DNA from 3 places in the Micromonospora sp. NPDC049004 genome. Region 2 is predicted to be linked to each of the others. Evidence: predicted binding sites of a transcription regulator. Region 2 holds the regulator's gene; each other region holds the start of a gene.
The links. Region 2 encodes HrcA, which represses chaperone genes, less so after heat shock. Its sites were predicted from a motif close to GGTTNGCACNCTCNNNNNGAGNGTGCNAACC; they were not measured.

Region 1 (7,024 bases), on a different contig from region 2:
CCTGGAACGCGGCCAGCAACAGCTACATGGTGGCGATCAACGAGCAGCTCGGCTTCCGCCCGGTGGACGCCTGGAACAACTGGCAGCTCACCCTCTGACGGGTATCGGCGCTACTGCTCGCCGACCGGACTCAGGCATGATGGCTGCCATGACGGAGACCCCGCATCCCCTGTACGACAGGCACGCCGACACCCTCAACCGTGCGCTGACCGCGATCACGGAGCGGGGCTACTGGTCCGCCTATCCCGAGTCCCCCAGCCCCCGCGTGTACGGCGAGACCGCCGCCGCCGACGGCAAGGCCGCCTTCGAGGCGTACCTGGGTGGTGATTTTCCGCTCGACCAGCCGGGCACCGGCGAGCGGATCGCCACCGAGACGAGCCCGTTCGGGGTCGAGCTGGCGGTGCGTTACCCGCACGCCGGCACCGACGAGCTGATCGCCGCCGCCTCCGCCGCGCTGCCGGCCTGGCGCGACGCCGGCCCGCAGGCCCGCGTGGGCGTGTGCCTGGAGATCCTCGACCGGCTGCACAAGAACATCTTCGAGCTGGCCAACGCGGTGCAGTTCACCAGCGGGCAGGCGTTCGTGATGGCCTTCCAGGCCGGCGGCGCGCACGCGCTGGACCGGGCGCTGGAGGCGCTGGCGTACGCGTACGCCGAGATGACCCGGCACCCCGGCACGGCCGGCTGGGAGAAGGCCGCCGGCAAGGGCGACCCGCTGCGGATGACCAAGACCTTCCACGTGGTCCCGCGTGGGGTGGCGCTGGTGATCGGCTGCAACACCTTCCCGACCTGGAACTCGTACCCCGGGCTGTTCGCCTCGCTGGTCACCGGCAACCCGGTGATCGTCAAGCCGCACCCGCGCGCGGTGCTGCCCCTGGCCATCACGGTGAAGTACGCCCGGGAGGTGCTCGCCGAGGCCGGCTTCGACCCGAACCTGATCATGCTGGCAGCCGAGGCGCCCGGCGAGAAGCTCGCCAGCGACCTGGCCCTGCACCGCTCCGTCAAGATCGTCGACTTCACCGGCTCCACCGAGTACGGCGACTGGCTGGAGACGCACGCCCGGCAGGCGTCGGTCTACACCGAGAAGGCCGGACTGAACACGGTGGTCATCGACTCCACCGACGACTTCGCCGGCATGTGCCGCAACCTCGGCTTCACCCTGACCCTCTACAGCGGCCAGATGTGCACCACCTCGCAGAACATCCTCATCCCCGCCGGTGGCATCGAGACCGACCAGGGCCACAAGAGCTTCGACGAGGTGGCCGGCGGGATCGCCGCGGCGGTCGGCAAGCTGACCGCCGACCCTGCCCGGGGCGTCGAGCTGACCGGCGCCATCGTCAACGACGGGGTGCTGGAGCGGCTGGCCGAGGTCACCAAGGTGGGTGAGCCGGTCCTGGAGTCACGGGCCGTGGCCCACCCGGCGTACGCCGACGCGGTGGTGCGTACCCCGACGATCGTGAAGCTGCGCGCGGACGACGCCGAGACGTACGGCCGGGAGTGGTTCGGGCCGATCTCGTTCGCCATCGCCACCGACTCCACCGCGCACAGCCTGGAGTTGCTGCGCCGGACGGTCGGCGAGAAGGGCGCGCTGACGGCCGGGGTCTACTCGACCGACGAGGCCGTGCTGGACGCGACCGAGGCGGTGGCGATCGAGGTCGGGGTGCATCTGTCCTGCAACCTCACCGGCGGGGTCTTCGTGAACCAGTCGGCGGCGTTCTCCGACTTCCACGGCAGCGGCGCCAACGCGGCGGCGAACTCGGCGCTCACCGACGGGGCGTACGTGGCCAACCGGTTCCGGATCGTGCAGTCGCGGCGGCCTGTCTGATTGTTGCGGTTGGGGTTTCCGGTGGTTGCGGTTGGGGTTTCCGGGGCAGCCCGCCCCGCTCCGGGCGGTCAGGCTTGATCCCTGCGCGGGGCGGGCTGCCCCGGAAACCCTGGCGTGGGCACTGTTGTCGCTCACGCATCCGGCTTTGGGAGACATCACCGGGGTTCTGCCTTGGGATGGGTTCTTTGTTTCCGGGGCGGTTCTCCTGGCTCCGGGTCGGTTGTCTTGGCTCCGGGGCGGTTCTTTGTTTCCGCGGCGGTTCTCTTGTTTTTAGGCGGGGCGGCGCATCTGTAGTTCGTTCAGCGCGGGGATCGTGGGGTGGGGGACCCGCACGCCGGTGTCGGTGAAGCCCAGCCGCTGGTAGGCCCGGTAGGCGCGGTCGTTGCCCACCACCACCTCCAGCAGCAGCTCCGGTCGGCCGCAGGCCCGCGACCAGGCGGCCACCCCGTCGATCAGCTCGCCGAGCAGCCCACTGCCCCGCCAGGCCGGCGTCACGTACACGGCGTAGATGACTGTCAACCCCGGGTCGTTCGGAGCGACCGTGCCACCGGCGTGCCCGACCAGACGGCCTCCCGGGTCCGCGACGAACTGCGCGTTGTGGGGGCCGACCGACGTGTACGCCACCCGCGCGGCGAACTCGCTGTGCGGTCGGGCCGCCGCGTCGGCCAGGGTCTCCAGGAAGGCCAACGGCGCGTCGGCGAGCATCTCCAGGCGCAGTGCCCGCATCCGGGCGGCGTCCTCCGGCCGGACCCGGTGGATCTCGGCCTGCCGAACGGCGGCTGAGCCGATATCGGTGGTCATGCCTGCATGCCTACCACAGGGGCCGGAGCTGCCTCGGGGCGTGGCCCGCCCCGCTGGCGGGCCGCCGAGGACCCCCGGGACCGGACGTCCGGGGCCCGTTCCGGCCCGTCCCGGGACCCGGTCGGGTCGCCCGGGAATACGCCCGATTTGGGGTCGTGCGCGGCCGTCACTCCTCGTGTAGCGTGCGATTTCGGTCACCCTTTCAGCGGCCGTCGTCGATCGCTGAGGCGGTGGTTCGAGGGCGTCCGGCCGTGCCGCGCGCCCGGGCAGGCAACGCTGCGCAAGAGTGAGGGAAGTGCACAGTGGCACAGGGTTCCGTGAAGTGGTTCAACGCCGAGAAGGGCTACGGCTTCATCGCCGTCGACGGCGGTCAGGACGTGTTCGTTCACTTCTCCGCGATCGAGATGGACGGCTACAAGGCGCTGGACGACGGCCAGCGGGTGGAGTTCGAGATCGCCCAGGGGCAGAAGGGCCCGCAGGCGGAACACGTACGCGTCATCGCCTGAGCGAATTCCCGGCCTCCTCGCTGGCGGATCGCCCCCGATCGGCTGACCGGTCGGGGCTGGCGGTGCGGACGCCCACCCGGGAAGATCGTGAGCCGTTCCAGCCGATGCTGAGGAGGGTTCATGACCGACCAGTCGCCCCCACCCACCACGCCCTCCGGGCCGGGTGAGCCGGGCCCGTCCGACCCCACCTCACCCGTCTCCGGCGCGGCTCCGGGCGGGTCACCGGCCTCCGGCGCAGACCCCGGGCCGCCCGCACACGGCCCCGGCCCCGCGATGCCGCCGGGACCCACCCCCCAGGCCGGTCCGCCGGATCCCACCGCGCAGGGCGGTTGGGGTCCGCCGGCCGGGCCGCCGCCCGGTTGGGACCCGGCGCAGAGCGGCTGGGGTTCGGCCGGTGCGCCGCCGCAGGGTTGGGCCTATCCGCCCACCGGCGGCTACCCGCCCGGGGCGGGCCCCTACGGTGGGCAGCCGTGGTATCCGGGGGCGCCGGTCGGCTGGTACCCGCCGGGTCACGGGCTCGACCCGAACGACGCCCTGGTCACTCCGCCCGGCGCCGGCGTCGGGGCCTGGTTCGAGCGGTGCGGTGGCGCGCTGCGGCGGGGCTGGCGGCAGTTGGTGCCGATCATGCTGCTCACGCAGGTTCTGCCGGCGGCGGTGCTGTCCGTCGTCTCGCTGGGCCTGGACCCGTCGCCCGGCTGGGAGGCGCAGGCCGAGATGGACCCGGCCGCCGGACTGCCGGACAACTTCGCCGCCACCCTGGTAACCCTCGTCGCCGTGCTGGTCGGCGGCAGTCTGCTGATCGGTCTGGTGCAGGCCGTGGGGTGGGCCGCCGGCAGTTGGGTGATCACCCAGCAGGCGACCGGCCAGCCCGCCAGCGTCGACGCGGCGCTGCGGTACGGCCTGCGCCGGGCGCTCGGCCTGTGGGGCTGGACGTTGCTGGTCAGTGTGCTCATCGGTATCGGCTTCTGCTTCTGCGTCCTGCCGAGCATCTACCTGGCGTTCGCGTTGAGCATGGCCGGTCCGGTCTACCTGTTCGAGCGGCAGAACCCGATCGGCAGGTCGTTCGGGATGTTCCACGCCCGGCTCGGGCTGCTGCTCGGCCGGGTGGCACTGGTGGGCGGGGCTGTGATCGTCGGCACCGTGGTTCCGGGCGTCCTGGAGTCGGTGGGCACCACCGGGATCGGTACGGACCCGTTCGCGTCCCCGGGCACCGCGGTTCTGGTGGTGGCGGTGATCGGTGTCACGGCGGTGCTGGCGCTGCCGGCCCACCTCGCCCAGTTGATCGGCCTGCTGATCACGTACGCCGAGCAACGCGCCCATGAGGCGCCGGTGAACGGGGCCGCACTGGCTGCGGAACTCGGCTGAGCGGGTCCATCGTGCTTGCACTCGGCAGGTGAGAGTGCTAAACAAGTCATTGGCACTCGCATACCGTGAGTGCCAATGGTCGGGACGGTGGGGCCAGGTTGCCCGGGCGTGGAGACGCCGGGGCGGCACATGGCCGGTCGTCGCGGGCTATCCGGCCCGGCCGAAGGACGTCGTCGTCGCCAGGTGGCGACGTCCCAAGGTGCGTACACCAGGCGGCCCATCCGGGGGACACATCTCGGGTGGCCCGTGAGTGTCCAGGAGGACAACGCCGTATGGCCAAGATGATCGCTTTCGACGAAGAGGCTCGCCGCGGCCTCGAGCGGGGCATGAACCAGCTCGCCGACGCCGTAAAGGTGACCCTCGGCCCCAAGGGCCGCAACGTCGTGCTCGAGAAGAAGTGGGGTGCCCCCACCATCACCAACGATGGTGTGAGCATCGCCAAGGAGATCGAGCTCGAGGACCCGTACGAGAAGATCGGCGCCGAGCTGGTCAAGGAGGTCGCCAAGAAGACCGACGACGTCGCCGGTGACGGCACGACGACGGCGACCGTCCTGGCCCAGGCCCTGGTTCGCGAGGGCCTGCGCAACGTGGCCGCCGGCGCCAACCCGATGGCCCTGAAGCGGGGCATCGAGGCCGCGGTCGCGAGCGTCTCGGAGGAGCTGTCCAAGCTCGCCAAGGACGTCGAGACCAAGGAGCAGATCGCCTCCACCGCCTCCATCTCCGCTGGTGACTCCAGCGTCGGCGAGATCATCGCCGAGGCGATGGACAAGGTCGGCAAGGAAGGCGTCATCACCGTCGAGGAGAGCAACACCTTCGGGCTGGAGCTGGAGCTCACCGAGGGTATGCGCTTCGACAAGGGCTACATCTCGGCCTACTTCATGACCGACCCGGAGCGCATGGAGGCCGTCTTCGACGACCCCTACCTCCTGATCGTCAACAGCAAGATCTCGTCGGTCAAGGACCTGCTCCCGATCCTGGAGAAGGTCATGCAGGGCGGCAAGCCGCTGCTGATCATCGCCGAGGACATCGAGGGCGAGGCCCTGGCCACCCTGGTCGTCAACAAGGTCCGGGGCACCTTCAAGTCGGTCGCCGTCAAGGCGCCGGGCTTCGGTGACCGCCGCAAGGCCATGCTCGCCGACATCGCCATCCTCACCGGTGGCCAGGTCATCAGCGAGGAGGTCGGCCTCAAGCTGGACGCCGTCGGCGTCGACATGCTGGGCCGTGCCCGCAAGGTCGTGGTCACCAAGGACGAGACCACCATCGTCGACGGTGCCGGTGACGCCGAGCAGATCCAGGGCCGGGTCAACCAGATCCGGGCCGAGATCGACAAGAGCGACTCCGACTACGACCGCGAGAAGCTGCAGGAGCGGCTGGCCAAGCTGGCCGGTGGCGTTGCGGTGATCAAGGTCGGCGCGGCCACCGAGGTCGAGCTCAAGGAGCGCAAGCACCGCATCGAGGACGCCGTTCGCAACGCGAAGGCGGCCGTCGAGGAGGGCATCGTCCCGGGTGGTGGCGTCGCGCTGGTGCAGGCCGGCAAGACCGCCTTCGACAAGCTGGACCTGGTCGGCGACGAGGCGACCGGTGCCAACATCGTCAAGGTGGCGCTGGACGCCCCGCTGCGGCAGATCGCCGTCAACGCCGGCCTCGAGGGCGGCGTCGTGGTGGAGAAGGTCCGTAACCTCGAAGCGGGTCACGGCCTCAACGCCGCCAACGGCGAGTACGTCGACCTGCTGGCCGCGGGCATCATCGACCCGGCCAAGGTGACGCGCTCGGCGCTGCAGAACGCGTCGTCGATCGCCGCGCTGTTCCTCACCACCGAGGCCGTCGTCGCGGACAAGCCGGAGAAGACCCCGGCTGCCCCGGCTGGCCCGGGTGGCGGGGACATGGACTTCTGAGTCCAGTTCCGACACACCGAACGGGGCGGGCCGCTGACGCGGTCCGCCCCGTTCGTCGTCAGGTGGGTAGCGGGCGCTGGTTACGGCGTTTCTGCGCCCGGTCGTACGGCGGGAGCAGCTGGATCGGCGCGTCCACCATCTCCTGCGGTTCCTCGGCCAGCGGTTCGCCGTCGGTGGTCATCTCGGCCAGCTGCTCGGCGTCGCCGTAGTCGAGCCGGTCGAACGGGAGTTGGCCGGGCAGTTCGCCGACCGGTTTCCAGGTGATCGGCGGGCCGTCCTCGGTCTGGTCGTCATCCGTGGTCATGGCTGCCTCCTCTACCGAAACGGTAAGGGGCGTCGATGGCTCATGCGGGCGAATGGATTCATGTCCCATTTGCCCTCTCACGTCACCGGTAGGGTCCGCCGGTACAGGAAGAAGACCCGCTCGATCCGGGCACCCGCGCTGCCGGAGTAGAACGGCACCGGCCCCACCCAACCGATCTGCGCCCGGTCCACCCCCGCCGCGCGCTGGTCACGCAGGCAACGTCGCAGCAGCACGCCGCCGATGCCCGAACCCTCGGCGGAGGGCGCGGTGCCCATCGGCCCGAACCAGCTCGGCCGGGACGACCCGTAGGCGGCGAAGCCCAGCACCTCAC
Region 2 (7,024 bases):
CGGCGGTGGTGAGCCGCTCCTGCGCCTCCTCGTGCAGGACGAACCCGGCGGCGGCGCCGGCGATCCGGCGGGCGACAGTCGCGGTCGACTCGTCGGGCGCACCGGCCACCACCGGCAGCCAGGGCCGGCGGGCCTGCTTCGCCGCCTCGCGAGCCGTGGCGACCCACTTCTGCCGCGCCCGTACGCCCCGGTCGCCGCGCCACTGGACCACCGAGCGCGACGCCGCCCAGGGCACGATCTCGTCCACCCCGACCTCGGTCATCGCCTGCACGGCCAGCTCGCCCCGGTCACCCTTGGCGATGCCCTGCACGGTGACGATCCGGGGTACGGGCGCGTCCGCGTACTCCCGGTTGGTGACGCTGACCTCCAGGCTGCCCCTGCCGACGGCGGTGACCACTGCGGCGGCCGTGCCACCCCGCCCGTCGGCGAGCAGCAGCTCCTCGCCGACGCGCAACCGCTGCACGGTGGCGGCGTGGTGCCCCTCGGGCCCGTCGAGGGTCAGCGCGTCGCCGGTGGGCAGCGCGTCGACCAGGAAGAGCGGCGCGGACACGTCAGGCGTGGCCGTTGAACGCGTCGCGCATCCGGGAGAAAAAGCCGCCCTGCTTGGTCAGCTCGGCGACCTCCTCGCCCCGGGTCTTGGCGAAGTCGCGCAGCATCTTCTCCTGGTCGGGGTCGAGCTTGGTGGGCGTCCGGACGTCGAGGTGCACGTAGAGGTCGCCCCGGCCGGTGCCGCGCAGGTGCGGTACGCCCCGGGCGCGCAGCCGCAGCGTGCTGGCCGGCTGGGTGCCGGCCTTGACGTCGACGGTCTCCTCGCTGTCCAGCGTCTTGATGGTGAGCCGGGTGCCCAGCGCGGCGGCCGTCATCGGCACGGTGACGCGGCAGTGCAGGTCGTCGCCCTTGCGGGAGTAGACGTCGTGCGGCCGCTCGTGGATCTCCACGTAGAGGTCGCCGGCGGTGCCGCCACCCGGGCCGACCTCGCCCTGCTGGGCCAGCCGGATCCGCATGCCGTCCTCGACACCGGCCGGGATCTTGACGGTGAGCGAGCGGCGGGTGCGCACCCGGCCGTCGCCGGCGCAGGTGGGGCAGGGGTGCGGGATTGTCGTGCCGTAGCCCTGGCAGACGGTGCACGGCCGGGCGGAGACCACCTGGCCGAGGAAGGTGCGCTGCACCGACTGCACCTCGCCCCGACCGCCGCACGCCTCGCAGGTGGCCAGGTGGGTGCCGGCGGCCGTGCCGGCGCCCGAGCAGGTGGTGCAGAGCACCGCGGTGTCGACGGTGATCGGGGCCTCGACGCCGAACGCCGTCTCGTGCAGGTCGAGTTCGAGGCGCAGGATCGCGTCGGCGCCCGGCCGGGTCCGCGGCCGTGGGCCACGGGCGCCACCTGCCGCGCCGCCGAAGAACGCGTCCATGATGTCCTGGAAGCCGACGAACGGGCCGGCCCCGCCGGGGCCACCCGGACCGCCCGCGCCGCCGCCTCCCGGGGCGAGCGGGTCGCCACCCAGGTCGACGATCTGCCGCTTGCGGTCGTCCGAGAGGACCTCGTACGCGGCGTTGATGTCCTTGAACTTCTCCTGGGCCTCCGGGTCCGGATTGACGTCCGGGTGGAACTGGCGTGCCAGCTTGCGGTAGGCGCGCTTGATCTCGTCATCGGAGGCTTCCCGGCTGACACCGAGGATGCCGTAGTAGTCCCTGGCCACTGCGTTCCGTGTCCTCATGTTCGTCTCGCGTTACGCCGACCGGCGGCCGCAGCCGGCCGTCGGCCCTGACTGGTCAGTTCTGGGCCAGCAGCTCGCCCACGTAGCGTGCCACGGCGCGCACCGTGGCGATGGTGCCGGGGTAGTCCATGCGGGTGGGCCCCAACACGCCGAGGCCGCCCACGATGGTGGCCCCCGGGCCGTACCCGGTGCTGACCACCGAGGCGGCGCGCAGGTTGTCGAACTCGTTCTCGTCGCCGATCAGGACCCGGGTCGTGCTGGGCTCGGTCTCGCCGATGAGCTTGAGCAGTACGACCTCCTCCTCCAGCGCCTCCAGGATGGGTCGCAACGAGCCCTGGAAGTCGAGCAGGCCGCCCCGGGTGAGGTTGGCGGTGCCGGCCAGGGCGATGCGCTCCTCGTGCCGCTCGACGAGCGTCTCCAGCAGGACCGTGGAGAGGGTGGTCATCGCGCCGCGCAGCTCCGACGGCACCTCCTCGACCAGCGCCTGCACCAGTGGCGGGGTGTCGGACAGGCGGGCGCCGGCGAGCTTCTCGTTGGCGAGCCGGCGCAGGTCGGTGACGTCGTCGGCGGGCACCGGCGCGGGCAGCTCCACCAGCCGCTGCTCGACCCGCCCGGTGTCGGCGATCATGACGAGCATCAGCCGGGTGGTGGAGATCGGCACCAGCTCCAGGTGGCGCACCGAGGAGCGGGCCAGGCTCGGGTACTGCACGACGGCGACCTGCCGGGTGAGCTGGGCGAGCAGACGGACGGTGCGGTGCACCACGTCGTCGAGATCGACCGCGCCGACGAGGAAGCGCTCGATGGCCCGGCGTTCGGCCGGGCTGAGCGGCTTGACCCGGGACAGCCGGTCGACGAACAGGCGGTAGCCGCGGTCGGTGGGCACCCGGCCGGCACTTGTGTGCGGCTGCCGGATGTAGCCCTCCTCCTCCAGCACGGCCATGTCGTTGCGGACCGTCGCTGGGGAGACCCCGAGCTGGTGGCGCTCGACAAGCGCCTTGCTGCCGACCGGCTCCTGGGTGGAGACGTAGTCCTCGACGATGGCGCGGAGCACGGCGAGCTTGCGGTCGTCCAGACCCATCCTCCGCACCTCCTGTCGCACGTCGGCCGGCAGCCCACCCGGGCCGTCGGCCGTCCTGGCACTCGACTGTAACGAGTGCCAGTCTACGTCGGCGCCCCCGCCGACGCGATGATCAACGACAGGCCGTCGGTGCGGCCCGCGCCACCCCGAGCGGGCCGATCGGCCCACGGGACCGGGCGGTGTCGCTCTGGTGCGACGTTGCCGCCGACACCTACCGTGACAGTCATGACTGAACCACCTCGCCCTCCCGGCGCGGGAGACCCCGGCAGTTACCCGCCGGAGCCGACTCCCCCGGGCTCGCCCTACGCGGCCGAGCCGCCCACCGCACCACTGTCGGGGGCACCCGACCCGGCCGGGTATCCCCCGGCCGGTGGCTATCCGCCGCCCACTGGTGACCAGCCGCCGTCGGGTGGCTACCCTCCGCCAGGTGGCTACCCCCCGCCGGGCGGTTATCCCCCGGGCGGCCCGACTGGCGGCTATCCGACCGGCGGCGCCTACGGCGGCCCCGGCGGCGGCTACGCCAACAACGAGGACAAGACCTGGGCGCTGGTCGCGCACTTCGGCGGCGCGGCCGGGATGATCGTCAGTGCGGGCGTGCTCGGCTGGATCGCCCCGCTGGTGGCGATGCTGGCCCGGGGCACCCAGTCCCCGACGGTCCGGGCGCACGCCGTCGCCGCGCTCAACTTCCAGCTCATCTGGTCGATCGTCGGCCTGGTCGGCTGGGTGCTCTCGTGCATCCTGATCGGCTTCATCGGCGTCGGCGCGGCCGTCATCCTCGGTGCCGTGTTCGGCATCCTGGCCGGCATCAAGGCCAACGAGGGCAGCCTCTACCGCTACCCACTCTCGGCCAACCTCGTCAAGTGATCCGGGCCGGCCGCTCCCCCGGCCGGTCCGGCGCACCGCTCGCCCTGCCGGCGCGAGGCGCACCGCCGGTCGGGCGGCGCGTTCGGGTCAGGGCAGCAGGTCGCGGACGACCGCGTCGGCGAGCAGCCGCCCGCGCAGGGTGAGCACCGCCCGGCCGGCGGCGTAGTCCCCGGCGACCAGCAGACCGTCGGCGAGGGCCCGCTCGGCGCCGGCCCGGCCGGCCGCGTCGAGCACTGCCAGCGGCAGCCCGCTGGCGAGCCGCAGCCGGAGCATCACGTCCTCCATGTGCGCCTCGTCGGGGGTGAGCACCTCACGGGCCAGGCCGGGGGACGCGCCGGAGGCCAACCGCTGGGCGTACGTCGTGGGGTGCTTCACGTTCCACCAGCGCACCCCGCCGACGTGGCTGTGCGCCCCGGGGCCGAGCCCCCACCAGTCCGCGCCGGTCCAGTAGAGCAGGTTGTGCCGGCACCGGGCGTCGTCGGTGCGGGCCCAGTTGGACACCTCGTACCAGGACAGGCCGGCCGCGTCGAGGGCTGCCTCCGCGGCCAGGTAGCGGTCCGCGGCGACGTCGTCACTGGGGTACGCCAGCTCGCCGCGCCGCATCCGGGCGGCGAGCCGGGTGCCGTCCTCCACGATGAGGGCGTACGCGCTGACGTGGTCCACCCCGGCGGCGACCACCTGCTCCAGCGTGGCGGCGAAGTCCTCGGGCCGCTCGCCCGGCGTGCCGTAGATCAGGTCCAGGTTGACGTGCTCGAACCCGGCGTCGCGGGCCTCCAGGGCGGCGGCGGTGGCCCGACCGGCGCTGTGTGTGCGGTCCAGGATCGCCAGCACCCCCGGGGAGGCGGACTGCATGCCCAGCGAGATCCGGGTGTAGCCGGCCGCCCGCAGCCGCCGCAACGACTCCGGGGTGACCGACTCCGGGTTGGCCTCGGTGGTCACCTCGACGTCGGCGGCGAGCCCCCAGGTGCGGTCGATGCCGTCGAGGATGCGGGCCAGGTCGTCGGCGGGGAGCAGGGTGGGGGTGCCGCCGCCGACGAACACCGTGTCGACCCGGGGCGGCGGGCTGTCGCCGAGCACGCGGGCGGCGAGCGCCAGCTCGGCCAGCACGGTGTCGGCGTACGCCTCCCGGCTGGCGCCCCCGCCCAGCTCGGCTGCCGTGTAGGTGTTGAAGTCGCAGTAGCCGCAGCGGCTGGCGCAGAACGGAACGTGGACGTACACGCCGAAGCCGCGCGCGCCGACCGCCGAGGTGGCGGTGGCGGGCAGCGATCCGTCGACGGGGACGGTCTCACCATCTGGAAGGACGCCGGGCATGGCCACTAGTGTGCCCGGCATGACCTCTCCCGACGTCCTCGTGCGGGTCGCCACGGCCCGTGGGGTGACCACCCTCACCCTGGACAGCCCCCACAACCGCAATGCGCTCTCCACCGCCCTGATGACCCAGTTGCTGGCCGGGCTTGCCGAGGCGGTGGCCGACGACGCGGTCCGGGTGATCGTGCTGGACCACACGGGCCCGGTGTTCTGCGCGGGCGCGGACCTGAAGGAGACCGCCGCGGCGTACGCCAGCGGAACGGTGCCGGCCGGGATGCTGGGCGATGTGCTGGCGGCGCTCTGGGACTGCCCGAAGCCGGTGCTCGCGCGGGTCGCCGGGCCGGCCCGGGCCGGCGGGCTGGGCCTGATCGCGGCCGCCGACCTGGCGGTCTGCGCCGACGAGGCGACGTTCGCCTTCACCGAGGTGCGGATCGGGGTGATCCCGGCGGTGATCTCGGCGACCGTGCTGCCCCGCCTGCACCCGCGTGCCGCCGCCGAGCTGTACCTGACCGGCGACACCTTCGACGGCCGACGGGCCGCCGAGATCGGCCTGGTCACGGCCTCCGTGCCGGCGGACGGGCTGGACGACGCGGTACGGCGCTACTGCGACTCGCTGGTGCGCGGGGCACCCGGCGCGCTGGCCGGCGCGAAGGAGCTGCTGCGCCGGCCGGGCACCGCCGAGCTGCGGGCGGATCTGGCGCGGCTGTCCGCCCTCTCGACCGGGTACTTCCTCTCCGACGAGGGGCGCGAGGGCGTCCTGGCCTTTCGGGAAAAGAGATTGGCTCGATGGGCGGCCGTTCTGGAGGGCGGTTCCGCTGATCATGCCGGGTAGGGCCGGGACGCCACCGTCGCCCGGTGGCGTCCCGGCGTCCGTCCGGTCGGGTCACCAGGCGGTCGCGCCGCCGTCGACTGGGTAGTTGGCGCCGGTGATGTACGACGCCCGGTCGGACGCGAGGAAGACCACCAGCTCGGCGACCTCCTCCGGACGGGCGAAGCGCTTCAGGAGCGTCTTGGCCGTGATGGCGTCCCGGGCCGCCTGGTTGTCACCGAGGTCCCGCTCACTGGCGGGGGTGAGGATCGGGCCGGGGCTGACGGCCACCGCGCGGATGCCGTGGGGTGCGCCTTCGAGCGCGAGCTGCCGCGTCAGCCCGATGACGCCGGCGTTCGCGGCGGTGTGGCCCACCATCGGGGGGACCTGACCGGCGATCATGCCGGCCATCGAGGCGGCGTTGATGATGACGCCACCGCCGCGCCGGACCAGGTGCGGCCAGGCGAACTTCGACACGAGGTACGGGATGTCGAGTTCACCGGCGATGGTGTAGCGCCAGTCCTCGACCGAGAAGTCCGGCATCGGGCCGAACCGCAGCGCGGCGGCGTTGTTGTAGACCACGTCGAGCCCCCCGTGGACGGCTACGGCGTCCTCGACGAGTTTGCGGGCCTGTTCCGGGTCGGTCAGGTCGACCGGAGCGATGCTCGTCATCTCCCCACCGGCCGCCCGGACGAGGTCGACGGTCTCGTTGTTGCCGTCGATCTGGATGTCGGCCCCGACGACCTTGGCGCCCTCCCGGGCGAAGGTCAGCGCGGCGACGCGGCCCAGACCGCCGCCGGTGCCGGTGATGAGTACGACCTTGCCGTCCAGCGTGCCCATCGGACTCCTCCTTGCCTGGTCGGGGCCCGTTTCCCGGCCCCTGATTGACGTGTCAATCGCTCAAGTCCCTGAGCCGGTCAATCGCTTCCCGGCGTCCGCGGTCGGGTGATCCGGCAGACAGCCCCGAGCCCGGTCGGCGCGGCAGGTGAGTTCGGCCCCGGAGCGGGAACGTCCCGATCGGGTACGCGGCGGCAGCGCGGACCCCGAACCGGTCGGACGACCCGGACGACGCCGACGGGGACGTACGCTTGTCGAACTGTCGTTCAGGGGGTGTGGGTGCGAACTCGGGCAGCCGTGGCGGGTGGAGTGGTGCTCATCCTCGTCGCCGTGATCGCGATCTGGCTCGTCGTCCGGCAGGTCGGGGATCAACTGCGACTGCCGCTGGCGGGGCGCACCTGCACGGTCCAGGCC
Region 3 (7,024 bases), on a different contig from region 2:
CCGCCGTACGACGGTGTGCCCCGCAACGGGTGTCGCTACCGGATCAGAAGCCCGGGCCGTGCTGGTGGCCGTGGCCGTGGCCGTGCCCACCGGCGGCGGCCGGCTCGGCCTGCTCCGGCTTCTCCACCACGAGGCTCTCGGTGGTGAGCAGCAGACCGGCGATCGAGGCGGCGTTGGTGACCGCGTTGCGGGTCACCTTCACCGGGTCGATGATGCCGGACTTGGCCAGGTCGACGTACTCGCCCTTGGCGGCGTCGAGACCGTTGCCCCACTCCATGCCGGCGACCTTCTGCGTCACGACGTAACCGTCGTGACCGGCGTTCTGCGCGATCCAGCGCAGCGGCTCGACCAGCGACTTGCGCACGATCGAGACGCCGACCTTCTCGTCACCGGTGAAGCCCAGGTCGTCGTCGAGCACCGGAAGGATCTGCACCAGGGCGGCGCCACCGCCGGGCACGGTGCCCTCCTCGACCGCGGCCTTGGTCGCCGCGATGGCGTCCTCGATGCGGTGCTTGCGCTCCTTCATCTCGACCTCGGTCGCCGCACCCACCTTGATCACGGCGATGCCGCCGGAGAGCTTCGCCAGCCGCTCGGCCAGCTTCTCCCGGTCCCAGTCGGAGTCGGAGGCCTCGATCTCCTTGCGGATCTGCGAGACCCGGTCGTCGACATCGGCCTTCTGGCCGCCGCCGTCGACGATCGTGGTGTTCTCCTTGTCGACCACGACGCGCCGGGCGCTGCCGAGCACCTCCAGGCCGACCTGGTCGAGCTTGTAGCCCAGCTCCGGGGCGACCAGCTCCGCGCCGGTGGAGATCGCGATGTCCTGGAGCATGGCCTTGCGCCGGTCGCCGAAGCCCGGGGCCTTGACCGCGCAGACCTTGAGGGTCTTGCGCAGCGAGTTGACCACCAGGGTGGAGAGCGCCTGACCGTCCACGTCCTCGGCGATGATCAGCAGGGGCTTGCTGTTCTGCAGGACCTTCTCCAGCAGCGGCAGCAGCTCCTCGATCGCCGAGATCTTCTGGGTGGTGACCAGGATGTACGCGTCCTCCAGGACGGACTCCTGACCCTCCAGGTCGGTGACGAAGTTCGGCGAGATGAAGCCCTTGTCGAACTGGAGACCCTCGGTCACTTCCAGCTCGGTGGTGAGCATCGAGCCCTCCTCGACGGTGATGACACCGTCGCGGCCGACCCGCTCCATCGCCTCGGCGATCAGCTCGCCGATGGTGGCGTCCTGCGCGGAGATCGTCGCCACGTTCGCGATCGACTCCTTGCCGGCGACCTCGACGGCCCGGCCGAGCAGCGCCTCGGAGACCTTGGCGGCCGCCGCGTCGATGCCCCGCTTGAGGCCGGCCGGGTTGGTCCCGGCGGTCACGTTGCGCAGGCCCTCGCGGACCATCGCCTGCGCCAGCACGGTCGCGGTGGTGGTCCCGTCGCCGGCGACGTCGTTGGTCTTGGTCGCCACCTCCTTGACCAGCTGCGCGCCGAGGTTCTCGTAGGGGTTGGTGAGCTCGATCTCCTTGGCGATGGTCACACCATCGTTGGTGATCGTCGGCGCACCGAATTTCTTGTCCAGGACGACGTTGCGCCCGCGCGGGCCGAGGGTGACCTTGACCGCGTCTGCGAGGGCGTTGACACCGTGCTCCAGCAGGTGCCGGGCGTCGTCCGAGAAGCTCAGGATCTTCGCCATGAATGTCCCTTCGAAGCGACGCTGCCCCGGCCCGGCGAGCCGGACCGGGGCAGCGACACTGATCGGTTGCTTACTTCTCGATGACCGCGAGGACGTCGCGGGCGGAGAGCACCAGGTACTCCTCGCCGGCGTACTTGACCTCGGTGCCGCCGTACTTCGAGTAGAGGACGGTGTCGCCGACCTGCACGTCAACCGGAACCCGGTTGCCGTTGTCGTCGACGCGCCCCGGGCCGACAGCGAGGACGGTGCCCTCCTGCGGCTTCTCCTTGGCGGTGTCGGGGATCACGATGCCCGACGCCGTGGTGGTCTCAGCCTCGTTCGCCTGGACCACGATGCGGTCCTCGAGCGGCTTGATCGCAACCTTGGTCGCGGTAGTCACGGGCATACCCTCCTGGGGTACTGGTTTCGTTGCCGGCCAGCGGGGCTGACCAGCGTCAATCTGCCTCATGCCACCGGGCGGGGCCGTCGTCGCGGGTGCCGGTCCGCCTGGCGTGCGCACCCGGGTCGCGAGACCCGGAAGCTGGCACCCTCAGGGTGAGAGTGCTAATCGCAGGTTATTCCGTGGCTAGCACTCCGTCAAGGAGAGTGCCAGCGAGTCGCGCCCCGCCAGCCGGTATTTCCGCCTCGGCCGGGACAATGGCCGGGTGGATCTCGAACAGCTGGCGGCGCTGCGTACCCCTGAGGGGTCGGCCGCCCTCACGGCGGCGGCCGGGCTGGCCGGCGGTGATCCACTGGCGGCGGCGTCGGCGTTGCGCGCCGCCGGGGTGCCGCCCGCGCTGGCCGCGGCGGCGCTCACCCAGGCCGAGCTGCGTCACCGGGCGGTCGGCAAGTTCGGCCCGGCCGCCGCCGGGATGTTCCTCACCCGGGCCGGGCTGGAGCAGGCCACCCGCCGGGTCGTCGCCGAGCGTCGCGCCGAGCGCCTGCGCGCGGCGGGCGTACGCACGCTGGCCGACCTCGGCTGCGGCCTCGGCGCCGACGCGCTCGCCGCCGCCCGCTCCGGCATCCGGGTGTACGGGGTGGAGGCCGACCCGGTGACCGCCGCGATGGCCGCCGCCAACGCCGCCGCCGCGGGGCTGGCCGAGCTGTTCACTGTCGAGTGCGGCGACGCCACGGCGTTCGACGTCTCGCGGGTCGACGGCGTCTTCTGTGACCCGGCCCGACGCACGAGCGGCACCGGTCGGCGGATCTTCGACCCGCGCGCCTACTCGCCGCCGTGGGACTTCGTCACCGGGCTGGCCGAGCGAGTGCCGCGCACGGTGGTGAAGGTGGCGCCGGGCCTGGACCACGCGCTCATCCCGGCGGGCGCGGAGGCGGAGTGGGTAGGCGTGGACGGCGACCTGGTCGAGGCCGCGCTCTGGTGCGGCGACCTGGCCCAGGTGCCCCGCCGCGCGACCCTCCACCGGCAGGTGGGCGCCGAGACGCACCGTTTCCAGCTCACCGGCTCGGGCGCCACCGAGGCGTCGGTCGGGCCACCGCGTCGCTACCTGTACGACCCGGACCCGGCGGTGGTCCGCGCGCATCTCGTCGCCGAACTGGCCGACCAGCTGGACGCCACGCTGGCCGACCCGAGCATCGCCTACCTCTACGCCGACCGGCCGACCCGCACCCCGTACGCCAGGTGTCTGGAGATCACCGACGTGCTGCCGTTCTCGCTCAAGCGCCTGCGGGCGTTGCTGCGCGAGCGGCGGGTGGGCCGGGTGGAGATCCTCAAGCGGGGCTCCGCGCTCACGCCGGAGCAGTTGCGGCGGGATCTGCGGCTGGCCGGCGACCAGGCGGCGAGCCTGGTGCTCACCCGGACGGCCGGGGCACCGACCGTGTTGGTCGGCCACCCGGTCCACTAGCGTCGTCGGTGTGGCGGGACAGGGCACTCCGGCGACGGCGCTGCTGGGCAAGCGTGGGATCGCGTATCGCACCCATCCGTACCGGGTCTCCCCGGACGCGCCGAACTACGGCGCGCTGGTCGCCGAGGCGCTCGGCGTGGCGCCCGAGCGGGTGTTCAAGTCACTGGTGACCGAGGTCGACGGCGCGCTGACCGTGGCGGTCGTTCCGGTCACCGGCGAGCTGGACCTCAAGGCGCTCGCGGCGGCGGTCGGCGGCAAACGGGCGACGATGGCCGACCGGGCGGTCGCCGAGCGGGCCACCGGCTACGTGCGGGGTGGGATCAGCCCGCTCGGGCAGCGCCGACGCCTGCCCACCGTGCTTGACGAATCCGCGCTGGATCTGCCGACGATCTACGTCTCGGCTGGTCGACGCGGCCTGCAACTCGAACTGGCCGCGGCGGATCTGGTGGCGCTGACCGAGGCCCGCACCGCGCCGTTGCAGACCCGCTGACGACAGTCGTTACGTCGGCTCCCCGTGGGATACCCGGGGAGTAACAGTCGCGTTGCTGAATTGTTATCGCTTCCAACAAACTTGGCACCTGCGCGGTCTTGTGGGACCAGTGTGACGCGAAATACGTTGCCGGACACAACAAAACAACACCTCCCCCACCTCCGAAAGGACCCTGCACATGCGTAAGGGGATCCTCACCATCGCCGCCGTGGGCCTGCTCGCGACCGGCGGTTTGACCGCCTGCGGCGACGACTCCGGCTCCGACAAGCCCAGCTCCGCCAAGACCCCCAAGATCGGCGTCATCCTCCCGGACAGCAAGTCCTCCGCCCGGTGGGAGACCGCGGACCGCAGGTTCCTGGAAGAGGCGTTCAAGGCCGCCGGCGTCAAGTACGACATTCAGAACGCCCAGAACGACAAGACCGCCTTCCAGACCATCGCCGACCAAATGATCACCAGCGGCGTCACCGCCCTGATGATCGTCAACCTGGACTCCGGCACCGGTAAGGCAGTGCTCGACAAGGCCAAGTCGCAGGGCGTCGCCACCATCGACTACGACCGGCTCACCCTGGGCGGCTCCGCCCAGTACTACGTCAGCTTCGACAACGAGACCGTCGGCAAGCTCCAGGGCGAGGGCCTGTCGAAGTGCCTGACTGAGAAGAACGTCAAGAACCCCGTCGTGGCGTACCTGAACGGCTCCCCCACCGACAACAACGCCACCCTGTTCAAGGCCGGCTACGACTCGGTGCTCAAGCCGAAGTTCGACTCCAAGGAGTACGTCAAGGGCCCCGAGGACGCCGTGCCGGCCTGGGACAACGCGCAGGCCACGACGATCTTCGAGCAGCAGCTCACCAAGGCCAACGGCAAGATCGACGGCGTGCTGGCCGCCAACGACGGTCTCGGCAACGCGGCCATCTCGATCCTCAAGAAGAACAAGCTCAACGGCAAGGTGCCGGTGACCGGCCAGGACGCCAGCACCGAGGGCCTGCAGAACATCCTCGCCGGTGACCAGTGCATGACCGTCTACAAGGCCGTCCGCGAAGAGGCGAAGGCCGCCTCCGACCTGGCCATCGCGCTCGCCAAGGGCGAGAAGAAGGACACCGGCCAGACGGTGAAGGACCCGGAGGGTGGCCGTGACGTCCCCTCGGTGCTGCTCACCCCGAAGGCCATCTACAAGGACAACATCAAGGACGTCATCGCCGACGGCTACGTGACCAAGGAGACGGTCTGCACCGCGGCGTACGCCAAGGCCTGCGCCGACGCCGGCATCAGCTGACCGACGCCGCAGTACCCGCCGGGACGACCACCGCCGCCCGGCACGGGAGCACCCCTCCCGTGCCGGGCGGCGCCCGCCGGACGGGCCCCGACCCTCCCTTAAGAAGGAGACCCCCGTGTCCGCGACCCCCCTGCTGGAGCTCCGCGGGATCGACAAGAGTTTCGGTCCCGTCCAGGTGCTCCGCGACGTCGCCCTGACCGTCCACCCGGGCGAAGTGACCGCTCTGGTCGGCGACAACGGCGCCGGCAAGTCGACCCTGGTGAAGTGCATCAGCGGCATCTACCCCACCGACGCCGGTGAGGTCCTGTTCAACGGCGAACAGGTGCACATCGGCAGCCCCCGCGACGCCGCAGCCCTCGGCATCGAGGTCGTCTACCAGGACCTCGCGCTCTGCGACAACCTGGACATCGTGCAGAACATGTTCCTCGGCCGGGAGAAGCACAGCGGCATCGTCCTGGACGAGCCGACCATGGAACAGCTTGCCGCCGAGACCCTTGCGGGGCTCTCCATCCGTACCGTCACCTCGCTTCGCCAGCACGTGTCCAGCCTCTCCGGCGGTCAGCGCCAGACCGTGGCCATCGCCAAGGCGGTGCTGTGGAACAGCAAGCTCGTCATCCTGGACGAGCCGACCGCGGCGCTCGGTGTGGCACAGACCGCGCAGGTCCTCGAACTGGTCCGCCGCCTCGCCGACAACGGCCTGGCCGTGGTCCTCATCTCGCACAACATGAACGACGTCTTCGCCGTCTCCGACCGGATCGCCGCGCTGTACCTCGGCCAGATGGTCGCCCAGGTGAAGACCACCGACATCACTCACGCCCAGGTGGTTGAGCTGATCACCGCCGGCCGCTCGGGCGGGCTCGGCCTCGCCACCGACCCGGGCGGCAACGGCGACGGCCCGCAGGCGGCCGACTCGATCTCAGGAGGCGTCCGATGACCACCACCGCCGTGCGCAAGGACGGCCCGGCGGCCGTCAAACCGCCGCCGACCGTCGGGAGACACGCCCGCAACTACATCAGTCGGGTACGCGGTGGCGACGTCGGCGCGTTGCCGGCCGTGCTCGGCCTGATCGTGCTCTGCACCGTGTTCGCGGTCATGCGGCCGTCGTCGTTCCTGTCGGCCGGCAACTTCGCCAACCTCTTCACCCAGGGCGCCGCGGTCACGCTCATCGCGATGGGTCTGGTCTTCGTGCTGCTGCTCGGCGAGATCGACCTCTCCGCCGGCTTCGCCAGCGGCGTCTGCGCGGCGGTACTGGCCAACGTGGTCACCGTGCTCGGCTACCCCTGGTGGGTTGCGGTGCTCGCCGCGATCGCCACCGGCCTTGTCATCGGCACCACCCTCGGCATGCTCGTCGCGAAGGTCGGTATCCCGTCCTTCGTGGTCACCCTCGCCGGCTTCCTCGCCTTCCAGGGCATCGTGCTGCTGCTGGTGAAGGAGGGCACCAACATCTCCGTCCGCGACAACGTGCTGGTCGCCATCGCGAACCGCAACCTCAGCCCCGCCCTGGGCTGGGCGTTCGCCATCCTCGCGGTCGCCGGCTACGCGGCGGTGCAACTGCTGCGGCACCGCAACCGGGTGGCCCGCGGCCTGATCACCGACCCGATCGCCGTGGTGGCGCTCCGGATCGCCGGGCTCGCCATCATCCTCGGCACCGCCGTGTACGTCCTCAACCTGGAGCGCAGCCGCAACGTCCTGATCAGCTCGCTCAAGGGCGTGCCGATCGTGGTGCCGATCATCGC

Region 1: the regulator HrcA is predicted to act here: its motif matches at 4,542-4,572, upstream of groL (chaperonin GroEL).
Region 3: the regulator HrcA is predicted to act here: its motif matches at 2,203-2,233, upstream of groES (co-chaperone GroES).

What each region holds. Positions count from the first base shown of each region.
Region 1 covers NZ_JBEZFG010000005.1:466,887-473,910, reverse strand. Annotated here, with positions in the region: gene AB0B97_RS18445 (GNAT family N-acetyltransferase) at 1-98, shown strand, start outside; gene paaN (phenylacetic acid degradation protein PaaN) at 149-1,822, shown strand; gene AB0B97_RS18435 (GNAT family N-acetyltransferase) at 2,093-2,623, opposite strand; gene AB0B97_RS18430 (cold-shock protein) at 2,926-3,129, shown strand; gene AB0B97_RS18425 (hypothetical protein) at 3,250-4,494, shown strand; gene groL (chaperonin GroEL) at 4,767-6,389, shown strand; gene AB0B97_RS18415 (hypothetical protein) at 6,448-6,693, opposite strand; gene AB0B97_RS18410 (GNAT family N-acetyltransferase) at 6,771-7,024, opposite strand, start outside.
Region 2 covers NZ_JBEZFG010000013.1:88,673-95,696, reverse strand. Annotated here, with positions in the region: gene AB0B97_RS30030 (16S rRNA (uracil(1498)-N(3))-methyltransferase) at 1-550, opposite strand, end outside; gene dnaJ (molecular chaperone DnaJ) at 552-1,697, opposite strand; gene hrcA (heat-inducible transcriptional repressor HrcA) at 1,771-2,793, opposite strand; gene AB0B97_RS30015 (DUF4870 domain-containing protein) at 3,019-3,657, shown strand; gene hemW (radical SAM family heme chaperone HemW) at 3,745-4,968, opposite strand; gene AB0B97_RS30005 (enoyl-CoA hydratase-related protein) at 4,988-5,797, shown strand; gene AB0B97_RS30000 (SDR family NAD(P)-dependent oxidoreductase) at 5,849-6,613, opposite strand; gene AB0B97_RS29995 (hypothetical protein) at 6,884-7,024, shown strand, end outside.
Region 3 covers NZ_JBEZFG010000005.1:103,869-110,892, forward strand. Annotated here, with positions in the region: gene groL (chaperonin GroEL) at 44-1,684, opposite strand; gene groES (co-chaperone GroES) at 1,755-2,069, opposite strand; gene AB0B97_RS16665 (methyltransferase domain-containing protein) at 2,329-3,525, shown strand; gene ybaK (Cys-tRNA(Pro) deacylase) at 3,536-4,015, shown strand; gene AB0B97_RS16675 (substrate-binding domain-containing protein) at 4,194-5,288, shown strand; gene AB0B97_RS16680 (ATP-binding cassette domain-containing protein) at 5,404-6,222, shown strand; gene AB0B97_RS16685 (ABC transporter permease) at 6,219-7,024, shown strand, end outside.